Regions from separate parts of the Rhabdothermincola salaria genome, predicted to be linked through region 3. Evidence: riboswitches for the same ligand, from Rfam matches in the RefSeq annotation. Region 3 holds a riboswitch; each other region holds the start of a gene.
What was found. A riboswitch is a leader RNA that binds a small molecule or an ion and turns the genes downstream of it on or off. The one in region 3 is predicted to bind S-adenosylmethionine.
Positions count from the first base shown of each region.

Region 1: another riboswitch for S-adenosylmethionine. It lies ahead of LUW87_RS08720 (hypothetical protein); the one in region 3 lies ahead of LUW87_RS15555 (TY-Chap domain-containing protein).
Region 2: another riboswitch for S-adenosylmethionine. It lies ahead of LUW87_RS10115 (TY-Chap domain-containing protein); the one in region 3 lies ahead of LUW87_RS15555 (TY-Chap domain-containing protein).

Region 1 is NZ_JAJQXW010000001.1:1,873,859-1,880,261, reverse strand. It holds gene LUW87_RS08740 (DUF4190 domain-containing protein) at 254-784, shown strand; gene LUW87_RS08735 (ADP-ribosylglycohydrolase family protein) at 803-2,260, opposite strand; gene LUW87_RS08730 (hypothetical protein) at 2,440-3,033, opposite strand; gene LUW87_RS08725 (trypsin-like peptidase domain-containing protein) at 3,280-3,468, shown strand; SAM riboswitch class IV at 3,523-3,630, shown strand; gene LUW87_RS08720 (hypothetical protein) at 3,662-4,429, shown strand; gene LUW87_RS08715 (NERD domain-containing protein) at 4,608-6,248, shown strand; gene LUW87_RS08710 (alpha/beta hydrolase) at 6,351-6,403, shown strand, end outside.
Region 2 is NZ_JAJQXW010000002.1:175,289-181,691, reverse strand. It holds gene LUW87_RS10130 (hypothetical protein) at 1-289, opposite strand, end outside; gene LUW87_RS10125 (hypothetical protein) at 282-1,112, opposite strand; gene LUW87_RS10120 (vWA domain-containing protein) at 1,334-2,071, shown strand; SAM riboswitch class IV at 2,311-2,415, shown strand; gene LUW87_RS10115 (TY-Chap domain-containing protein) at 2,453-3,016, shown strand; gene LUW87_RS10110 (hypothetical protein) at 3,087-3,518, opposite strand; gene LUW87_RS10105 (hypothetical protein) at 4,184-4,858, shown strand; gene LUW87_RS10100 (hypothetical protein) at 4,873-5,880, opposite strand.
Region 3 is NZ_JAJQXW010000004.1:54,137-58,043, reverse strand. It holds gene LUW87_RS15570 (hypothetical protein) at 1-645, shown strand, start outside; gene LUW87_RS15565 (hypothetical protein) at 807-1,151, shown strand; gene LUW87_RS15560 (hypothetical protein) at 1,194-1,895, shown strand; SAM riboswitch class IV at 2,034-2,139, shown strand; gene LUW87_RS15555 (TY-Chap domain-containing protein) at 2,168-2,728, shown strand; SAM riboswitch class I at 2,794-2,884, shown strand; gene LUW87_RS15550 (hypothetical protein) at 2,892-3,830, shown strand.

The DNA of each region.
Region 1 (6,403 bases), on a different contig from region 3:
GCCCAGCGAATCCAGGCGGTCGAGGGGACGGGCACCTCGTTGTGGCGGGTGGCGGTTCGGAGCACGAGCTGCGCCTCGATCTGCGGGCTGGTGCCTCGGGCACGATCGCAAGATCGACAGGGGAGAACCAGAAGTGACGAATCCACCACCACCTCCGGGTTTCGGCGGACCGCCTCCGGCTGGTCCACCACCTCCGTCCCCGTACGGCTCGACGCCGCCGGGAGGGCCGCCACCGAAGGGCCAGTCCAACGGCATGGCGGTCGCCTCTTTGGTGTTCGGGATCCTGACGTTCTTCTGCCTGGGCCCGATCGCCGGCATCCTCGCCATCGTCTTCGGGTTCGTCGGCCTCAACCGGGCCAAGGAGATCGGCGTCGGCAAGGGCATGAGCATCGCCGGGATCGTGCTCGGCGTCATCGGGTCGATCGGCGCAGTCCTGATCGCGGTGCTCTTCATCTTCGCCGCCGACGAAGCCGTCGACGACCTCGGTGGGCAAGCCGATTCGGACACCTATGAGCTGACCATCGATGGGTCGAGCTGCGCGACCGACCAGTTCGGCTTCGTGACCTTCGAGGGCACGATCGCGAACACCTCGGGTTCGGAGAAGAACTTCACCATCGACGTCGAGTTCCGCGACGCCTCTGATGATGTGCTCATCGAGGACCTGGCGGACATCGTCTTCGACCTGGCACCTGGGGACACTGCCCGATGGGATGTCACGACGAACATCGAAGAGGACGTCGAGCTGGTGTGCGACGTCACGAGCGTCGACAACTTCTTCAACTGACCGGCTTGACCAGCGTTGCTACCGGCCTCGCCGCCGCAGCACGTCGACCTGTTCGGCGGTCTCGGGCGCGGGTCGATGGGCCTTGCGGGTTCCGGCGCGCATGTCACTCAGGCGGGTGGTGATCGAGTCGAAGTCGTGGCCCTGGTCGGCGAGCAGGCAGCCGATGACGGTGCCGGTGCGGCCGATGCCGCCCCAGCAGTGCACGTACACCACGCCGCGCTCGCGATGGATGCCGATCAGCTGGACCAGACGGTCGTACTCGGCGTCGGTGGTGATGTCGAGGTCGGGGATGGGGACCGGGACGTGCTCGAGGTCGAGGCCGCGAGCGGTGCCCACCTCGGCGAGCACCGGGGCGTACAGGGTCAGCTGGTCTTCCGGTGTGGTGAGGTCGATGAAGGTGTGCACGCCGGCATCGACCAGCAGGTCGACCTTGGCCCGGGTGGCGACCGGCCCGCGACGGGTGGCGGGGTACTCGCCGGCGAGGACGGCACCCGGTTCGACCCACCAGGCGTGGTGGTGGTCGTCGTGCGCCCACGGCACGGGCGGAGTCGCCCCGGCTCCCCGGGCGTGGAGCTGCCGGCCCAGCTCGGTGATGCGGCTGCCGAGCGCCAGTACGTCTCGCCAGTCGGCGGGGATCCCGGATGCTCCCCAGCGGGCACCGGCGAGCTGGCCGGCGATGGCGGCGGTGGTGTCGGCGTCGTCGCCGAGGTTTGCCGCCCGCAACACGGCGTCGGCGAAGTCCTGCGCGCCGGCCACGGCCCAGATGGCCGCCTCGAGGGCGTCGACGCAGTACCCGGTGCCTCGGATCTGCGGAGGCTGCCGGTCCCGCCACGACCCACGGGCCACGGCCTCGATCTCCGGGTGCAATGGACCCCACGACCAGAAGTCGGGGTCGAGGACCTCCTCGGCCGGCATCCCTCCGATGAGAGCGGCCGTCATGGCGCCCAGCACCCGGCAGGCGTCGACGGGGCGGGTTGCGGCGTGCGTGGACCGGCTCGACTCCCCGGAGCGTTCGGCGGCCTCGGCGATGTCGGTGTGCCAGCGGATCGGGACCGGTGCCAGTCGCATGAGAGAGCCGTTGGCAGCGGCGTCCTCGTCAGGCTGGGGGTCGACAGCCTCGCCGGTGCGCTCGAAGCGGCGAAGCTGGCCGGCGACGGTGCCGCCGATGTCGAAGCAGCGACCGTTGGACGCCAGATACCCCTGGTCTCGCCAGAGCACGTAGCGCCGGAGGTGGTCGGCGAGGTCGAGCTCGTCGCAGTCGACGAGCGACTCGGCCATGCACAGCGCCATGGAGGTGTCGTCGGTCCACTCACCTAGCTGGAGCCGGAACGGCCCGCCGCCGACCATGTCCGTAAGTGGCGCGAAGCTCCCGGGGGCCCGGAACTCGACGGTCGTGCCCACCGCATCACCGGCGGCGAGGCCCAGAAGCGCGCCGATGGAACGGTCTTCGCGGCTGTGGCCTTCGATTCGACTCATGGAGCCATTGTCGCCGCAGGTTGGGACACCGAGGAGCCCGGACCAGGCGGTCAGCGCAGGGACCGTGGTTGCCAGGTGCGGAGCGTTCGACGAGCCCCATCGGCCGCCCTGCGTTCGTTCCGCGACTGGTTCCGCCTGGTGGCGGCGCGAAGCGTCCACGTGCTTGGCGTCGTCTCGGTTCAGTCTCCCAGACTGAGCGACACGTTCCAGTTTCGCTCTTCGAGTTCGGTCCGGCTGTAGCTCAGCTCACCGCGCCGCCCGACCTCGATCACGTAGAAGTCTTCGCTCGGCACGTCGACCTCGAACACGACCGTGCAGCCAAGGAACTCGAACATCAGGTCCGCCAGCTCCTCGGGGGACATGTCGTCGCTGTCGTCATCGCTGCGTCCGTCGCCCCTTTCCTCGGTGGCGTTGTCGCCGAAGTACTCGTCGATGACGATGTTGGCGCTGGTTCCTGAGGCGACGATCTCGCCGGAACCGTTGCGGACGGTCACGTTCATCCCGGGCCCGAAGTCCGAGTAGCCCCCGGTGCCGCTACAGGTCTCGGGACCTCCCCGGATGCTGTCCGTGTCCGACAAGGCGAACTCGCCCGTCAGGGTCAGCCCGTCGTCTTCGCTGGCCACAACGAGGGCGAGGGCCAAGGCGCCCAAGCTGACGACCGCTGCGGCCACGATGCCACCGATGACGAGAGGTCGTCGGCGTGTCTCGTCGGCCTGGTTGATCGCCGGCGGCGAGAGGTGGCCCTCCGCGTCTGGCGCCTCGGCGGGGGGCATCCGCTGCGATGCGGCAACGGGTACCTCGTCGTCAGGTCCGTACCACTTGCCGTCGGGGCCTTGCCGCCATCCGTCCGCCGGGGGTGGTGTGTCGCTCATGTTGTCTTCCGCCTTCTGTCGCCCGACGACGACACTGGGAGCTGACCGCCGTCAGCTGCTTTGGTCGTCGACGTGTGACAACGACCCCGCGCCGTCAGAGTACGCGGCGTCGCCGACGCAGGCCGTCCAACCCCGTAGTTCCGAGTGATGCGCACCACCGCCCGAGTCGAGCCGGGCAACTCGGGCGGTCCGCTCCTCGACGCGAACGGAGACGTGGTTGGTGTCGTGTTCGCCATCGAGACGGAAACGGGGTACTCGCTGGTGATCCCCATCGGTGTCGTCAAGAGCCTCGTGGCGAACCCGGTCCAGTTCCGACCGGTCGTTGCGTGTGAGTGACGGATCGGCGGCCCCCACGGGCGCTGTCTCACCCCCTGCGTAGGGTGAGAAGTGGCTCAAGAGCGGACGACGACTCGGGTACTCGGCCCGTCGTCCCGGCAACCGTCCACCAGCGGTGCCCCGAGGGAAGAGCCGGCCCCATCCACACGGCAAAGGTGGGACGCCTCGGCGGTGTCCCGGAGGAGGACACCCGATGCACCCCCACGAGTCCAACGCCCCCGAGATCGAGTGGGTGTTCGGCTGCAACACCGTCCTCGGCTACGTCGCCGCCGGCCAACGCCACTCCCGGTTCAACGGCCATCGCGTGCCCTATCGACCGGATCCCGACCTCACCCGCGGCGCCCGTTGGTGCTCGACGGACTGGCTGACCATCGACCGGGGCCAACGTGGCTTTGCCGCCCGGGATCAGGCCGGGCTCTCTCGAATGGGCATGTTCGTCACCGGTCAGGTGGACGGCGGCCTCGTCGTGGTCGTCGACGACGAGGACCTCGGACGAGCCGTCGTGGCGGTCCGCGCTCTTGTCGACTCGAGCGCACGCCGCGGCGACGGCCCGACGGAGTGGTCGATGGCCCTGGTGCGCGCCACCGGTCGGACTCGGCCGGCGCTACGGCTCGGCGTCACCCGCGACGACGATGCCATCGAGCGCGCTCTCGCTCATCTGACCAGGGAGGTGCCGGTGGAGTGGGCCTTCTGGTTCGCCAGCGGCATGGGCGACCTCCCCGACGTCGGCAAGCTCCTCCACCCGGACGGGACCACCTGGGCCCAGCCCGAGGGCGCGATCTACCTGGAGTCCGAACCCGTGCCGGTCCGGCTCGTCGAGCTGGCGGCCATCCACGGCAACGGCCTCGCGAGCACCGGACCCTCACCGATCATCCGGATCGACGACGAGTCGTGGCGACCCCTCGAGGACGACGAGCTCACCACCGACCACGACCTCAGCCCCTGGCTGCAGCCGGATTGAGTCCGCGAGGGATCCGACCGCTTCGACGGAGGGAGGACAGCTTGGTGCCCGGCGCGAGCGGTCGCCCCCTGCGGTCGTTGGGCGTGGCAGGCTCGCTGACGCCCCGCCCTGGACCAGCGGCGAGGACGGAAAGCGGCGGAGCGACGGCCACCGGCAGTCGAGAAGGGCAGTCACCACGATGGGCACTCTGATCCCCGAGGACTTCGACCTCGACACGCTGGCCAACGACGCCGAGCGGGTGGTCGTGCGAGCCCTCGTTGACGGCCTGTTCGACAGCTGGCTCGTCATCCCCGACGTCGGCCTGCACACGAAAGCCAAGGACCACCAGAGCGACATCGTGCTCGTCCACCCCGAGATGGGCGTCGTGTTGCTGGAGGTGAAGGGCCACCGCATGGCCATCCGCCAGGGCCAGTGGGTCGGCCAGGAGGGCACGCCCCTCAAGCCCCAGCCCGTCGCCCAGGCCAAGGACAACGCCTACGCCCTGCGCCGCCGCATCCGCAAGGAGGTCGACGGCCTCGACCACCTCGAGGTCGAGTACGGCATCGCCCTGCCCAACACCCGCGCCGTCGACGGCAACCTCCCCACCGACGTCGACCCGGCCCAGGTGCTCGTCTCGGAGAACCTGGCCGGTGGCGGTGCCGTCACCGACGCCGTCGAGCACCTGGCCCTGCTGCGGCGCTGGTCCACGCCGCTCACCCAAACCCAGCTCGAGGGCATCGTCGCCCTGCTGCGCCCCGACGTCGACTTCGCCTGGGACCCCGAAGCCCGCACCACCGCCACCCGCGAACGCCTCCGTGAGCTCTGCGAGACCCAGGTCGGTGCCCTCGTCCCCCTCATGGCCAACCGCCGGGTGGTCGTCACCGGCGGCGCCGGCACCGGCAAGACCCGCCTGGCCGTCGGCTGGGCCTGGCGGGCGTGGAACGAGGGCGACCGGGTGCTGCTCACCTGCTTCAACGAACCCCTCGCCCGCTGCATGGCCGACGAGATGTGTGGCTCCGACGGCGAACCGGTCGAGGACCTCGACACCGGGGCCTTCCTGCGCTTCTCCCTCGGCCTGCCCGGCATGCCCCGCCTCACCATCCCCGACGACGCCGACGCCTTCTGGTGGGACAACGTGGCCGTCGGCCACCTCCACAAGCACTGGCCCCTCGTCGGTGCCGCCTACGACACGATCGTCGTCGACGAGGCCCAGGACTTCAGCCCCGCCTGGCTGGCCCAGCTGGCCGCCCTCCTCGACCCCGACGGCCGGCGCCGCATGCTGCTGCTCGCCGATGAGGAGCAAGCCCTCTTCGACCGGGGCTTCGTCATCCCCCACCCCGACGACGGCTGGGTGCGCGCCGAGCTGCTGAACAACTGCCGCAACGCCCTGCCCATCGCCCGCATCCTGCGCTACAAGCTCGGCGGCGCCCCCGCCCCGGCGGCCAGCCCCGACGGCCTCGGGGTGCACTGGCGCCCCGCCGCGGACCTCGACGCCGTGGTCGCCGCCGTCGGCGCCGAGCTCAGCCGCCTCATCGACGACGAGGGCCGCGACCCCGCCGGTATCTGCGTGGGCACCTTCCACACCGACGTGCGCCAGGCCCTGCGTCGCGCCCTCGACCTCGTGGCCCACGACGAGCGCCTCGACCCCGACGAGGTGGTGTGCGAGAACGTCCACCGCCTCAAGGGCCTCGAGTTCGACACCCTGATCCTCGCCGGTCCCGACGACGAGGACGACCTCATGGTCCTCTACGTCGGCGTCAGCCGCGCCGTCACCGAGCTCGTCGTCGTCGGCCCCGAACCCCTCGCCGACCGCCTCGGCCTCCGCCCCCGCCCGGTCTGACCGCAGGCGCCCCTCCGAGAGGGTGGGCCCGAACCTCACGCGGCCACGACCTACCCTGGCCCTGCCCGGCGGGGGACCGCGGCAGAGAGACGAGGACGTCACATGCGACAGCACCGCGCACCACGACCGAGTGCGGTGGTGCTCCTCCTGGCCGC
Region 2 (6,403 bases), on a different contig from region 3:
GCCGCCGGGTGCGCCCTTCGGGCAACTCGGCGAAGCGCAACAGCAACTCCGAACGCTCGGCCCCCACGAGGGCATCGAGCACCTCACCGGCGCGATCGCGGTCGGCGGCGGGCTCGACGCGGATGCTGCTGAGTTGATTCGACTCAGCAGTGTCGACCGCAACGAACACGGACGGCGCCAACTCAATCTCGGCATATCCCGCGGGGCCCCAGGCATGGCCGATGACCAGCAGCGTGCCATCGAGGTCGGTGCGGGTGACGAGGCCCTCAGACCACACCGGTTCAGCCACGCCGCCCCCCTCGACGCGTCGAGCCCACCCCACGGGTCTGTGCCGACCGGGCAACGTTCGACGCGAGGGGTTCCGCCAGTGCCTTGCGGCGAGCCACGAGGTCGGGATGCTGCACCATGCACGCCCCCTCGAACAGCGCCAACACCCGCTTGCCGGCACGTTGGCGGCGTCGCCGCACCGCGTCGGGGCTCACCTCGCCAGCGCAGTGGTCGAAGTAGCCGTCGCGGCGTCCAGCGAACCACAACGCCGGCCACAGCGCGGCCTGTTCCTCGGTGGCGCCAGTCTTGGGGACCGGCACCCCTGTGGGTAGCGGCGCAGCGTCGAGGCGCACGGTGAGGAACGTCAACGCTGCGCCGAGCACCCACCCGTCGTTGGGGCCTTCCGGCGCTAACGGCTCCATCGCCGCACGGAGAGCGTCACCGGTAGTGCCCAGGCGCTCGCTGCGCTCGACAAGTTCCGCGGTGCGGGCGAGATAGTGGTTGGTCAGATCCTCGTCATCGGGATCGTCCCACAGCGACACACGCTTCGGACGACCGAGGTCGAGAAGCTTGGGAACCATGCGCCGCATGGTGAGCGTGGCATAAGCAGCCACGTTGAGACTCGGCCAAGGCTCGTTGCGGCGCCGGCCGGCACCAAGCATCGCCTCCCTAGCCTCCGCCACCAGCGCCTCCACCATCAATGGCGCCCCTGCTAAGTCGTGCGGACGAAGCACCAGCCGGGCGACGTGGGACGGGCCCCGGTCGGCATCGGGCTCGCCGAACCAGGCCTCGATCGCTGAGATCTGCTCTGCGCAGGGGTGCCGTGAGGCGGTCTCCGCCGACATGTTGCATGGATCATGGCAGACGTCGGTGACATCCAGCGGTGCTTAGCCGGCCCGACGACTCCTCATGTCGCGTCGAAGAGGGCGTGACGGACCCGAGTTCATCGGGGCGCTTCGCCGGGGCCCACCCGGAGCGGGAGCAGCGTTCCAACCCAAGCAGCTTCGTTCAGGGTGATTACCAGAGCTCGCGCACATCGCATGACCCATCTGTCGTTAGTTCCCACATGAACGACAACCTGAGCCCTTCCGATGCCGACCCCGTCAACGCCGAGGACACCCCGACAGCGCACCTCTACGTGCTGATCGACCGGTCGGGGTCGATGTCGACCATGGTCCGCGACGTCATCGGCGGCTTCAACCGACTCCTCAGCGAGCAGAAGGCCGAGGGACCCGACGCTCGCATGACCCTCGTGCTGTTCGACAGCCAGGACCCCGAGGAAGTCGTGGCCGATGCAGTGCCCATCAGCGAGGTCGTACCCCTCGACGAGCGCACGTTCGCGCCCCGGGGCGGCACCCCACTGCTCGACGCCACCGGTCGTATCCTTGTGCGTGCAGCGGTGCGCGCCGAGCACCTCCGCACCCTCGACCAACCCGCCGAACGCATCCTCGTGGTGACCATCACTGACGGCGAGGAGAACCAGTCCCGGGAGTACACCCTCGACACCGTGGGCCGACTCGTCGGCCAGCGTATGGAAGAGGGCTGGACGTTCGCCTTCCTCGGCGCCGGCCTCGATGCCTACGGCGAGGCACGCGGCATCGGATACGACGCCAGATCGGTGCAGGCGTTCGCCCCGGATGGTGCCGGTGCAGAGGCGGCGTTCGAGTCGATGTCGAAGTCCACGTCGGCACTGCGTCGCAAGAATCGCGCCAAGCAGGCCATTGACACCGGGGACTTCTTCGAGGGGGACAAGCCGGCCGAAGTCGAGCGCAAGCGCCAGGAGCGCCGCCGCCGGTCATCCTGACGAAGGCAGGCCCGGGTGGTGGGTGTGGCGGCCCACCGCCCGGCACCCGTAGCCGATCGCGGCGGCCGGGTTCGGAGCAGCCACCCCGCTGCGCAAGAGGTGACAGGCCATGGATTTCCGGTTAGGGGCGTGCTCGTTCTCACGGCGGTAGCGAGATGAAGCGTCATTGCTTGCAGCGGCATCAGCCGGACAGGACCAGGGACGACCGCCGGCATCAACACTCCGATATGCTCTCCGCAGCTCAAGAGTGGGTGCGCATGTAGGTACTTGGCCTGCACCCCAGCAACCGTCCACTAGCGGTGCTCCGAGGTAAGAGCTGGCCGGGCAACCGGCAAAGGTGGCACCGCCGTAGGTGCCCACGAGCATCTTCTGAGGACACCCATGGCCACGTCAGCGTCCCCTCTCGACGACCCCCGAGAGCTACCCAGCCCGCCCCCACAGGAAGGGCGGTTCCCGCTCACTGCCCACAAGCCCGGCGAGAACCTCCTCGACCGCCTGGAGGCCCTCCTCGCCCAGCTGCAGGCCGACGGGGCGTGGGTGGCGATCATCGCCCCCGAAGGGCGACCCGAGGTGTTCGTGCAGTGCATCGTCACCGAGGTCGGCGTGCACCTCGAAGCGGTCTCCAACACCTACCTCACCGGCACACCCTGGGCGCTGACCCCTGCGCAGCACGAGAACCTCGTACGCCTTGGGTGGACGCCCCCCAACCTGGCCGAGGACCCCTCCCTACGTCCCCCCGACTGGGACGACGCCCCCGACATCGCCCGGCACTGGTGGCAAGACATTGGAGGGGCTGACGCCATCACACGCTCGGCCCACCTCCTGCTCACCACCCTCATCGAGGTCTACCGCCCCGGTGAGGTGCCACTCGAGGTCGAGACCTTCCCGGCTGCCTGCCAGGTGTGGGCCTGGGAGGACGGCGTCCTGGAAGCTCTCGACACCTAACTCAAGGTCATCCGACCCCGCCCCAGAACCAGGTGACCACCTGTGATGGGTCGTTGGGAGGCCCAACGGGTCAAACGTTGGGGTCGAGCCCGACGGTCAAGTGCGGAAGATCGCCGGCAAAGAATTCCTTCGGAAGCTCCGACTGAACGACCTGGTCGGTGATGGCCGCTTCGGAAGGTGCGCTAACGACGGCCTTGCACGTGCCCCAGCAGCCCACAACGACTCCACCCCACTCGCCGAAAGCGTCGAACTCCTCTGGAGACGGATCCCGCATCCGGTCGACCAGCGTGGAGGCACGGGGCTCTGGACCGGACGGGCCGGACAGGTCGGTGCCAACTGGGTCCGTGGTCTCACCCAGGACATCGAACCCGTTCATGACCCAGTCAGTCTCCGCAGCGTATGGAAAGAACTCGTCCACCCCGTACTGGTCCACGTCGTCAGTACCCAATCCCGCCAGGAAGATGTTGAGGTAGAAGGAGCATTCCACGACAAAATTCGGCATCTATGAATCCCCATTTTTCCGGGCAGGTGTGAGCTCAACGAAACGCAGGGGCCCAACCCCTCATCTGCTTCGGCCCCTGTAGCTTGTCACCGAGGGGGGGCGCCTGTAGATCCGCCCAATGTCAAACATGCTGCCGCTGCCCCGCATCTGAGTGCACCCCGGGGTGAGCTACCAGCGGGTCCAACAACTCCCCGCCGATCACCGAGCAGGAAATCCGCCGGCGGGGCTCACCATACCCACCAGGTCTTGATGTCCACGACCCCCTTGTTGCTGTCCCCCGTAGGTGACTTGCGTAGGAGTGACGTGGCAGCCAGAGGTAACGACCGTCGAGGATCGTTTGGACAGCGATCGCCACTGGATGCCGACGTGTCGCTCCCTGCGCCCTGGTGCCGGGGTCTGAAGTTGATCCCTCCGCGTGGAATACCTGGTCACAGCGCTTCTGGGACGAACTTCGTGCCGCAAAATCCGTCGCCGATATCAAGCCGATGGGGCCAGGTGCCGCGCTTTCCGGCGTTGTCCTACCGGTCTGAAGATACTTCAGACCCTCTACACATTCACCGTGGCGACCCCTCCAGTCGGGCCCGGGCCGCGATCGGATCGAGCGGACACCAGCACTGGGGGTTGTACCAGCAGGGGTCGACCTCAACGTCATAGACATCGAACCAATGGAGGAGCACTTCGGCGGCCTCCCGCCCGTCGGTCAGACCGACGAGATCGACCAACACGGCGGCGAACCTCGGACCGTGGGCTCCGTCCACCATGGCGTCCCACGTGCCCGCAGTAAGGAAGTGAGCCAGTTCGTGAAGAACGACCCAGGGGTGGATGAAGCCGTCAGCGTCGAGATGAATAGTCCCATCTGTCCCTCGGTGGAGGCCGGCGAGTTCACTGTCACAGGGGAGGTCGAACACCAGGGTGAGGCGAGGGTTCGACCGAGGAGGCCAAGAGGGAGGAGAAGGCAAGGGCGGTCCGCTCCAGAGGTCCAGTGCCCAATGGGCGAGTTGCTCGGCGACTGCCGAGGTGAGGTTGGCGATGTGGGGATGATGATCGAGGTTGAGGTCCAGGTCCCATCCGGCCTGGCGATGAGCTTCTTCGGCCCACCAGATGTCCCACATGTCCATCTCAGCTTCTTGCTCGGCGGCGTAGAGAGCATCCTGCTGATAGTCGCCTCTTGGTGGACGGCCGTGGAAGGCAACGATGGCAGCCGGGTGGTGGCTGGCTGGGCGGTGGGTCCCACTACTCGGCCGGGTGCGTGGCGCATGGCTGGCGCCGTGCCTAGGGCTGAGCGGGGACTCCGCCTCAGCGAGTTGCTCACTGCCGGCCGGTGTCGGGCCATCGTCTGAGTGCTGCATGCTCGTCATGGCGCCAGACCACCCAGCTGGTGGAGCTCATCGGTCGACGCCAGACCGAGCTGGTTCCAGATCTTGCGGTGCTGTCGCACCCGGGCGTCTGGATAGCCGGGATCGAGCCCGCACTCCTTCAGGAGTCGTGCGCCGATTGCCTCAGCGAGGTGTCGGGTCTTCACTCCTTCTTCTAGTAGGTCATTGAGTCCCAGGATGGGCGTGGTACCGGGGTAGAACGGTGTCATGAGATCATCAAAGGCGGCGCGCAGTCTTGCTTCTGACAGGTTCCCTAGGGTGTCGAGGCCGTGCTTCTTCAGTGGGCGCCGTTTGAGGCTGGCCTCGAAGCGCACCGTCGGCTCAGATAGTCCTGCTTGTGCCGACTTGTCATAGATGCGCACTTCGCCGACCGTCTTGGCCTTGTGGTAAATGGTCTCGCCACGTCTGCTACCGGGGGCATAGTGCACGGAATGCCATTGTGGCCGTGGCTTCACAGCTCTGGCCGCCACGAAGAACATCCTCATGTCTGCGATGGGTGAGAAGTCGACGGCGAGGTCGAGACGCTGGATGCGTACATCCTCCTGGGGGACCGCCACGGCGCTGACATCCATCATCTCGTGAAACGCCTCTTCGAGGAACGGCTGTGCGGCATCAAGGCCGAGCAGTGGGCCATCTTGCGAAGGGTTGAAAGTGGCGGTGATGCTTCCCCCGGTGGCGTCACCTCGGAAGAACGCCGAGATCCTTATGGTCTGACCTCCCGAGAGCTCCTTGGTAAGCAACCAGCTGCCACCTGTCGCGACGCTTTGGTGCATCGTGAACTTGTCGCACTCGTATGGCGTGATATTCACGGTCGTGATCGGAGCGCAGAGTTCAACCTTGTCGATGCCGATTTCGAGAGATGGATCCTGGAGAAGTCGCTGCGCGTCGGAGAAGGTGACGGGCGAGATGGCCTGTGTGGTCTTGTCCGCAGGTTCTCGATCATCTGCGTTGTTGTCTTCTCTATGTGGCTTGTTATCCAGACACATGTGTTCATTTCTGTCATCTTCGCCGAAAAATATGGGCGCCTCTGATGTTCTCGTGACGTCTGACGATGAAGTTGCCGGGGTTGGGTGAAAAGTCATACGCATAAGCATCACCGGGTATCACGGGGCGTCACAACCTCCCGCAGTCGTCCACACGGGCCCAATTCCTTGCGCTGGCGTTGCTATCAGAATCGCTATATCGACCACGTCCGGGACACGCCCCCCGGAATAGCAGGGAGTTCCACCCGCCATACTTCGGCATATGGCGCCGATGGCAACCGCGAAAAATTGTTGAGAATTATTGGGGAGGGCCTGCTGCGGGCACATCTCGCTCCTTCCAAGCAGTGAGATCGCACGGGTCGAGCCTTGACGGCCCCATTCCTCCCGCCGGTCAGCGCCGGTGGGCTTCCGGTATCTGGTACCCGCTAGGTTCCGCGTCATTGAGCAAGCCGAGCTGTTCGCTCAAGAGGTCGCGGCGTGAGAGCGCCCACCGCAACCCCAGCCCGCCAATTTCCGTCAGGAGCGG
Region 3 (3,907 bases):
CCCGACCTCACTCAGGGCGCTCGATGGTGCTCGACGAGCTGGCTGGCGCTCGAGCGCGGACAGCGTGGCTTCGCCGCCCACTCCCAATCCGGGCTGTCGAGGATGGGCATGTTCGTCACCGGGCAGGTGAACGGAGGTCTCGTCGTGGTCGTGGCCGACGACCACCTCGGACGAGCCGTCGTGCTCGCCCGAGCGCTCGTCGACCCGAGCACACGACGGGGCGAGGGCACCGCAGAATGGTCGATGGCGCTGGTCCGCACGCCCGGCCGGACCCGGCCTGCGCTGCGGTTGCATGGCACCCGGGAGCACGGCGTCGCCGAAGAGGTGATGGCCCGCCTGGCAGGCGAGGTGCCGGTGGAGTGGGCCTTCTCGTTCGCCAGCGGCATCGTCGACCGCCCTGACGTCGGCAAGCTTCTCTACCCGGACGGGACCACCTGGGCCGAGCTCGAGGGCACGATCTACCTCGAGGCCGAACCCGTGCCGGTCCGGCTCGTCGAACTGGCTGCCATCCACGGCAACGGCTTCGAGAACGCCGGCCGTTCACCCATCATCCGGATCGAGGACGAATCGTGGCGCCCGCTCGAGGACGACGAGCTCGCCACGGACCACGACCTCAGCGGGTGGACAGACCGGCATCATGGTTAGCTCCGAAGCGGCCTCACTATTCGCTGCGTAAGGTGCTCGAGCGGCTGTACAGCGGATCAAACGAAGGGGCGAACGGTCAGATTTCTCGAGGGCGAGCGGCAACGCCGCTCTGGCGTCCGAGCAGCTGGCGTGGTGGTGAACCCCGGAACCTGGGAGTCAGGTTGACAGAGATTTCCGAAGAACAGGCGTCGGCAGGCACGGAACGCCGGCTGACAATCGACATCGGCGTCATCATCGACGATGTCGACGCATTGCGTGAGTGGGCTGTTGGCCGGCTGTCGGACGGCTACAGCTTTGAGCCGGCCTGGTCTCCGCCGCCCGAGCTGCGGCGCGAGTTCGGCATCGACGCGGACGACGAGGTCAGCACGGTCGATGTGGTGCTCTCGACGTCTGACTATGTCTTCAGGGTCGACACCGAGGAGGGAGTCGTGAACCTGTTGGAGACGGTTCTGGGTGAGTGGGTCGGACACCAGGTCCCGGGCATCGACGTCGTGACGATCTGGTGACCTCGCTGATCCCTGCAGATGCCCATTCCTAGACTCCCTCCCATGAACGAAGACGCCCCAGTTCGGCCGTCCCTCGTCGATTACATGCAGGACCTGGCGGTATCGCTCCCAGAACCCTGGGGTGACGTGGCCGACAGCTCATGCAGCACCGTGCGGAAGGTGTCGAGCCTCATTCGGGCAGGGGGCAACAAGGTGATGTCGCCCAAGCTCCGTGAGGAGCTTGCGCGCGCAGCGGCAGCGGCCGGGCTCGAGACCGATCGGCCGCTGTCAGATCCGACCCTGACTCCAGACTGCTGGGTCCGGTTCGCCAAAGTGCCGTTCGCCGACGTCGGTCTTCTTGTGCCCAGCGAGAACGACCTTCGGCGCTGGGTCCTCAGTCGGGTAGGCCGACCCGGGCCATTCGTTCACTGCGACAGTCCCCAGGTCGAGTTCAGCATTCCTGGTCGCAAGCAGCGCATCGATCTGCTCCTCAAGGAGAGGGGCTCCGCTGGCCGGTGGACAGGCCTGGTCGTCGTCGAGTTCGAGCTGAGCAGCCCATCGGGCACGGTCGGGCAGGTGATCGACTACCTCAACCTCCTCGCCAAGACCGACATGGCGCAGGGCAAGTCCCTTCGCGGGGTCATCGTCTCCGCTGGCCGGTACCCCCGAGAAGACCAGCATCTGGACCGGGAGCAACCATGGCCGATCGAGTGGTGGGTCCTGAACGCGCATCTCGAAAAGGTGGCCGAGTCCCCGTCGCCATGACTTCCTAGGCCCTGCAGCACTACGAGGAGTGGTGCGAAGCCTGGGTGATGCCGGGGGCGCGGCGGCGCGGGTGCCTAGCAGAACCCTCCTGCCACGGTCCGGCGGAAGTGTCACACCCCCTTTGTAGTGTGAGAGGTGGCTCAAGAGCGGACGGCGTGAGAGGTACTCGGCCTGTCGTCCCGGCAACCGTCCACCAACGGTGCCCCGAGGGAAGAGCCGGCCCCTGTCACGGCAAAGGTGGGACACCCGAGGTGTCCCAGAGAGGACCCTCGATGCACACCGACCCCCACGGCTTCCTCGGCGAGGCCGACGCCGACCAGCGCGCTCCCGTCAGCGAATCGTTCCTCGTCAGCATCAGCGGGGGCGGCGGGGTCGACGCCTTCCGTTGCGCCTTGGTGCGCAAGTTCGCCGACCTCGTGGGACGCGGCTCGCACTGCGTGATCCTCGAGCGCACCTTCCTAGAGCGCCACTACACCCAGGCCCTGCTCACCCCAGTAGGTGCCCACGTCGAAGCCGTCGGCCACCGCTACCTCGAACCCGTAGGTCTCGAGCTCAGCGGCGACCAGATCGACGAGCTCACCCGGCGGGGCTGGCAGCCGCCCCTGGATCCCGACGAACACGACGGCGCACCCGAGAACTGGTGGATCGAGGAGCCGGGCCCGCATCATCTCGATGCCACCGCCGATCAGCTGTTGTCGACGCTGATCGGCGTGTACGGGCTCACGGCCGACGAACCGGTGTCGGTGACCGTCTTTCCCGCCGACTGCCAGGAGTGGGAGTGGGTGGACGACCCCACCGAACCCTTCGGCGGGTACATCGACAGCCTCGAGTGACACCCACCCACACTCCGCCGGCGACTGTGCGGCACCTATCCGACGCAGTCATGCGCTGGCTTTGCATCTCATCTTGACGACCTGAGGGGCCTGGCCCTGTGACGGTCGGGCAACCGACGCCTCGGCGCACGGTGCCACCGCCAGGACCGATGAGGAGGACACCATGTCGAACCCCAGCCCGTACTCCGTCACTGCCCGCGCCATGGTGAAGGTCACCGACCTCGATGCTCTCGTCACCCAGATCGACCGGCTCGTGAAGCTCAGCCCCAAGATCGAGCCCATCGAGGACGGCACCTACCGGGACGGGTGGGAGCGCCGCGAAGGCAGCTTTGTGCACCTCGACGACGACCCGAGAGACATGGTCAGGTTCGCTCTTGGGCTCCTGCATCTCGGGGCGAAGGGCATCGACGTCGAAGCCGACGGCTGGGTCGTCGACGACTCCGGTTCCAGCTTCGAGATCGAGCTGCAGGTCGGGGAGTGCGAGGTCGTTGGTCCCCAGAGCGCGGCCGACTGGCTCGGGGAGTTGGAGGGCTCCTCGGCGACGATCCTGCAGGCCCGGGTCGCCGTCCGCCTGCTCGAGACCCTCGCCGGGGCCGAGGCACGGGTCATCTCCCTGGTCGCCGAGCGCGCCGACGTCGAGCCGGGCCTCACCCTCGACGCACCCCAGTGCGAGATCACCCTCGTCCCTGGGGTGCCGGTCGAAGAGAGCGACCTACCGCCAGCCCACCAGCGCATCGTGGTCACCGACGGCGGCCGCCACTACGAGACCGACGAGAACGGCTACCTGGTGAACCGCCCGGCGGGCTACCCGGCCAACCGGTCGGGCCGGCGCCCTCTGCGCTTCGACGGGGACACGGCCAGAACGGTCGTGCATTTCCTGCACTTCATCCCGATCACCCGAGGCTTCGCCATGGCGTGGGTGCTCGACAACGCCCCCGGCTGGGACGCCAACGGGCTCTTCGGCGCCCTCGGCTCCGCCGGTCTCATCGAGCAACCGCCGTCGGCCGGCATGCCCCGCCTGGTAGACGGAGTGGGCTGGGTCGACATCGAACCGAGCGGCATCTCCTCCCGCATCGAGTTCGATTCGACGGCCTTTCGCTGACGGTGAGCGGCGCATCCCCCCGGTCGCTTGGTCGGAGCCTTGCCCGCGTTCCTCGGACGCCTCGTGCGTTGCTACGG